2 linked regions of the Magnetococcus sp. PR-3 genome follow. The protein of the gene in region 1 interacts with the protein of each later gene in a pairwise test. Links are inferred from orthologs where the notes say so. Each region holds a gene or a part of one and is shown in the gene's direction. Other genes may lie near its edges.

Region 1 (2,902 bases):
TCATTTTGGAACAGCTCGCTTCTGCAGAAGCCTGCTTGACCGATGATGAAAAAGAGCTGGGTTGCTGCTTGTTGGATATTGGTGGTGGTACGGCAGATATTGCGATCTATGCCGATGGTCATATCAAGCACACAGCCGTACTGGCGATTGGTGGTGACCACATGACCAACGATATTGCGGTTGGTCTGCGTACACCGACGCGTGAGGCCGAACAGCTTAAGCGTAAGTTTGGTTGTGCCCTATCCTCTTTGGTGGGCCCTGACGAGACCATTGAAGTTCCAAGCATTGGTGAACGCCCCCCCCGCTCATTGGGTCGACATATCTTGGCAGAGATTATCGAACCCCGTGTCGAGGAGCTGTTTACCCTGGTGCAGCGTGAAATTGCGCGCTCCGGATTTGAAGAACAGATTGCCGCAGGTATTGTGTTGACAGGCGGCGCTTCCAACACCGAAGGAATGGTGGAGCTGGCTGAGGAGATCTTTAACAAGCCTGTTCGTAGAGGACTACCCCAAGGGGTTGGTGGCTTGACGGATGTGATCGCTAACCCCAGCTTTGCAACGGCAACAGGTTTGGTCCTGTATGCCAATCGATTTGGGCAAGAGTCTACCATGCGGTTCGCACAGGATGATGTCGGTGGCAGCCGATCTGTGGTTTCACGCATGCGTTCCTGGTTTGGTGATATCTTTTGATGCACCAACCAAAATAATAACCATAACAAACCCAAAATAGACGCGGATAAACGCGCAATACCAAGGGGGTAATAATGACAATCGAGTTTGCACACACGGATGAACTGGAAGCCCGCATCAAAGTTGTAGGTGTTGGTGGTGGTGGTGGTAATGCAGTCAATAATATGATTCAGTCCCATCTTGAAGGGGTTGAATTTATTGTAGCCAACACAGACTCCCAAGCCTTGACCAAAAGCCTGGCTCCAACACGCATCCAAATCGGAGAAGACATCACCCGTGGTCTCGGAGCTGGCGCTAAGCCTGAAGTAGGCAAGCATGCCGCTATGGAGACCGAAGAACGCCTGCGTCAGTCCATTGAAGGGGCTGATATGGTGTTTATTACGGCCGGCATGGGCGGCGGCACCGGCACAGGCGCAGCCCCTATTATTGCCCGCATTTCTAAAGAGCTGGGCATTCTGACCGTCGCCGTGGTCACCAAGCCTTTCCACTTTGAAGGCAAGCGCCGTATGCGCCAAGCTGAAGAGGGTCTGGAAGAGCTACGTGATCAAGTAGACACTGTGATTACCATTCCCAACCAAAAGCTGATGGCTGCGGTTGGAAAGAACACCACCATTTTAGACGCCTTCCGTAAAGCTGATGATGTACTGCACCAAGCTGTACGTGGTATCACCGATCTGATCACCCACCCTGGCCATATCAATGTTGACTTTGCTGATGTCTGCACGGTTATGGAAGAGATGGGCCAAGCCATGATGGGTGCTGCTGAAGCTACCGGTGAAGGTCGTGCGATGGAAGCCATTAACAATGCCATTTCCAGCCCCTTGCTGGACGATGCATCCATTCACGGTGCCCGTGGCGTCTTGGTTAACATCACTGGTGGTTACAACCTCACGCTGCAAGAAGTGGATGAGGCTGTTATGGTTGTACGTGACATGGCTCATGAAGATGCCAACATTGTATTTGGCACCACGTTGAATGAGCAGTTGGAAGATAGTGTCCGTGTAACGGTTGTGGCAACAGGTATTGGGCAAGCTGAACAAATGGCGTTCCCAACACAAGAGATGGCCAGCACAGAGGCCATTGCTAGCCAGCCGATTCAACAACAACCCATGCAACAGCAGCCTGCAGCCCCTATGATGCAGCAACCGATGCAAGAGCAACCTGTTCAGCAACCCATGCAACAGCCTGTTGCTGAAGCGGTACCAAACACCAACGTTCAAGACCTAAACTACATTCGTCAAATGCGCCAAGAGCGCCAGTCCCGTCAACGTCGTAATATGGACGCTATGCATGGTGGGCATGAGGACTTTGATGTCCCAACCTTCCTGCGTCGTCAAATGGACTGAGGATCTGTGGTTAGGCCATGGCCTGCATGGGTCATGGCCTAACCAAGTCGAATGGTAGTGAGCTGGGTCACATATCGTTATTTCAGTTAAGGACGGTTCAACTTTGGTTGAGCCTTGGCCAGGGATGGCCCCTAATCTCATGGGATCGATCCAAGACCTTCCCCAGGGAAGCTGTTTTGGATCCAAGGAAGTTGGCAGGATTGCCAATTAAAGCGAAGGGAAACCTTCGCGGGGTCGCCAAGGAAGGCGCCGCCCCCCCTTGAACACCCGCCAACAGACCCAAATCCGCGTTTATTTTCTTCTCACTACTGTTTTTGTGCATAATTCTTGCTCTTTTGCTTTCTTATAAGCAGCCGTCCGTAGTATTCTATGCCGATGCGACTTTTTTGAGCGCTATGGCGAATAAAAAAGCGGATGAGAGCAAACGGGGTAAGCATGTTTCGGCAGGGCTTATTCCATGAGGAGTTATCCATGCATTATCAACGAACATTGAAGAACACGGTTCGCTGCACAGGTATTGGCATGCATAGTGGGCAGAAGGCTTACCTGTCGCTAAGCCCCGCCCCTGAGAGCACGGGCATCGTGTTTCGTCGTACCGATCTGGAAGGTGCTTTGGTGCCTGCCCATGTCGAGAACGTCAAGGATACCCGCCTGTGCACCACCATCGCGAATAAAGATGGTGTGAGTATCTCAACCATTGAACATCTTTTGGCTGCCTTTGCCGGTATGGGTGTGGACAACGCCTATGTCGATATTGATGGACCAGAAGTCCCCATTATGGATGGCAGCGCTGCACCCTTTGTCTTTTTGCTGGAGTGTGCAGGGATTGTTGACCAACAAGCACCCAAACGGCGTATCCGCATCAAA
Region 2 (2,923 bases), on another replicon or contig:
GTCAGGTTCCAAAACAGAGCCTCTTAGCTTTTTTTACAATAAAGGCCAATTTTAGAGGATAAAGAGCTTGGCAACCCACCAACCAATTGCTACCCTCGCCACACTCTGCATAGCAACCACCGGTAGAGGCACCAAAACCAAGTCAGATTTTCGGGGATTATTGCCAGACATTTCCCTTGTCATCTTAACTTGTTGAGCGTGTTTTATACCGTAAGATGCTGCATCACACTCCTCTAGCAAAAACATGAGGACTGTGACATACACCCCATAAACGCCTTTCAGGCACGCTTAAGAGGAGAAACCCCATGGCCATTGAACGTACTTTTTCCATCATCAAGCCCGACGCTGTTGCTAAAAATGTAATTGGTGAGATCCAATCCCGTTTTGAAAAAGCTGGCTTGCGTATTGTTGCGGCTAAGATGATCCGTATGACCCCTGCTGTTGCTGGCAAGTTTTATGAAGTACACAAAGAGCGCCCCTTCTATAATGATCTTTGTGCATACATGAGCTCAGGCCCAGTGGTTGTACAGGTACTTGAAGGTGAAGGTGCGATTCTTAAGAACCGCGAAGTCATGGGTGCAACCAACCCTAAAGAAGCTGCTGCCGGAACCATTCGTGCTGATTTTGCTGAAAGCATTGATGCCAATGCCGTGCATGGTTCTGATGCCCCCGAGACAGCTGCGCAGGAAATGGCATACTTCTTCAGTGGCACCGAGTTGTGTGACCGCTAAGATGCGAGGCTTAAAGCCAGTAGCCTCAATTATTGAGGCTGCTGGCTTTACCCAAAAAAGGTTGCCTCTTTGTTGAAAGAGCTCCACCCGACCAATCCCCACACTCCTCATCAAACGCCCCTTCCCCCCAACCATGGACCGATAAGAGAACATCTAATGCCTACCCCCTCTATAGATTTAACGGGATTAACACGTGAGAACCTAACCCAGTTAATTGTTGAGCAGTGGGGGGAAAAGCCTTTTCGTGTCAAACAGCTCTGGTCTTGGCTCTATGTAAAATTAGCTGAAGAGATTGACCAGATGAGCGACCTCTCTAAAGACTTTAGAGCCAAGCTATCTGAAGTTGCCAGCCCTCTGCGCCCAGCTGTCTCTCAACATCAGGTGAGTGAGGATGGAACAGAAAAGTGGCTGTTACGCATGGCAGATGGGCAACAGATTGAAACTGTATATATTCCAGAAGATGGACGTGGGACTTTATGTATCTCTTCTCAGGTCGGCTGCACCCTTAGCTGCCCTTTTTGTCACACCGGCGCCCAGGGTTTTGCTCGAAACCTGACGACATCTGAAATTGTTCAACAGGTTCTTTTTGCCCGTACTGAATTAAACAAACGTGAAAAACGGGTCACCAACATTGTTTTAATGGGCATGGGTGAACCCTTATACAACTACAGTGCAGTGCACGATGCTGTTTTAATTCTTCTTGAAGATTCAGGGTTAGGATTTGGCACGCGCAAAGTGACACTAAGCACCGCAGGCTTACTTCCGAAGATGGAACAGGCCGGTTATGAATTGGGCGTTAACCTTGCTGTATCCCTGCATGCTGTGCGGGATGAGCTTCGTGATGAACTGGTCCCTTTAAATAAAAAGTACAACCTGCAAGCGTTACGTGAATCCACATTACGCTACCCATTAAAATCCGGACGCCGTGTCACGTGGGAGTATGTTATGCTTGCAGGGGTTAATGACTCCGATGAAGACGCCCGCCTTATGGCCACGTTTCTGAAGGACATTCCTTCTAAGATCAATTTGATTCCATTCAACCCATGGCCCAACGTACCCTATCAGCCTAGCGCCATGCCACGTATACGGGCTTTCCAGAAAATTTTGTGCGACGCAGGTTACGTGACCGTAGTTCGGGACCGACGCGGAGAAGATATTGATGCCGCGTGTGGTCAGCTAAAAGGTGCCGTAATCGGCACCCGTGAAAGAGCACCTAAAGACGTCTAACTTCATAAATCCGACATCCTACCTAGCTAAAATCCAAAGGCCAGAAACAGTCCCTCACATAAAGATCTGCGTATAACTACTGAGTTGTTTTTTATAGTTAAATATATAACTTTAAACAACCAAACATGCGCCCTGCCCATACGTCATGTCTAGCCACTTTTGCTTCGATAGTCATCCGCCGCTTTGCCACCGCCTATAGCCCTGTAATTTATGGGAATTCCTAGAGAAAGTATATTTTATATGCACATTCGTTGATTTGTGAAATGGGGTATATAATTATTATGAAATTGCGCTTGCAATCCCCATTTAAAAAGGACAAGATAAATCGATTTTTCCTTCCATAATAAGGTTTTCCTTATATAGAGGAAGGTTAATGTGCGACACCTTTTCGAACAAGGTGTATCGTATTGTTCAGGTGCCGTCGGGGGGGCGGCAGGTATACCCTCTTAATTTTGTAAGGATGGAGTCTATCCATGGGATTCTTGCGTAACCTGTTGGCTCTCATTGGAGCCGTCGCCGTAGCGGGTGGTCTCTACGGCTACGCCAAAATTGCACCTGATCTGGCCGAGTTTGATCCCGGCTATCAGCAAATGTACATGAAGTTTGCTTCTGACCTTCTTGAGTCCAAAGATCCTGGCGTTGCCATGATGTGGATGGTGGAAGTGGAAGAGGACATCACGGTTGAAGATGTAAAAGAATCGTTGAAAAGCTTAGCTGCGGCACGCAACTTCTTGTTTGTTGGGGAAGCACCCTTCTACAAACAGGTTCAAGCGGTCACAGGTAAACCTTACCGTCACGTTTCATTCATGTCATTTTGTGACGCACGTGTAGGTAAGATGATGGCAGATTACCGGGATGAATATACCGGTTTTATGCCTTGCCGGATTTCTGTAGTTGAAGGTAAGGACGGTAAGATCCGCCTTTACTCCATGAATCTGGACATGATGATCTATGGTGGACGTGAG

The links.
Region 2: the proteins of ftsZ (region 1) and rlmN interact in binary tests that used the Escherichia coli proteins (3 or more experiments, as listed by UniProt). The link is inferred for Magnetococcus sp. PR-3 from one-to-one orthologs.

Annotation. Positions count from the first base shown.
Region 1 is NZ_JBAHUQ010000019.1:75,984-78,885, forward strand. What follows is about bases 2-2,899. They hold ftsZ (cell division protein FtsZ), read left to right. Parts: upstream 2-763; coding sequence 764-2,035; downstream 2,036-2,899. Other genes in these bases: ftsA (cell division protein FtsA), read left to right, coding at 2-689; lpxC (UDP-3-O-acyl-N-acetylglucosamine deacetylase), read left to right, coding at 2,507-2,899. Outside these bases: more of ftsA, read left to right, coding at 1-1; more of lpxC, read left to right, coding at 2,900-2,902. UniProt on the Escherichia coli protein: Essential cell division protein that forms a contractile ring structure (Z ring) at the future cell division site. The regulation of the ring assembly controls the timing and the location of cell division.
Region 2 is NZ_JBAHUQ010000021.1:99,050-101,972, reverse strand. The notes cover bases 4-2,922. They hold rlmN (dual-specificity RNA methyltransferase RlmN), read left to right. Parts: upstream 4-887; coding sequence 888-1,958; downstream 1,959-2,922. Other genes in these bases: V5T57_RS13110 (DUF302 domain-containing protein), read left to right, coding at 2,432-2,922; ndk (nucleoside-diphosphate kinase), read left to right, coding at 306-731. Also shown: more of V5T57_RS13110, read left to right, coding at 2,923-2,923.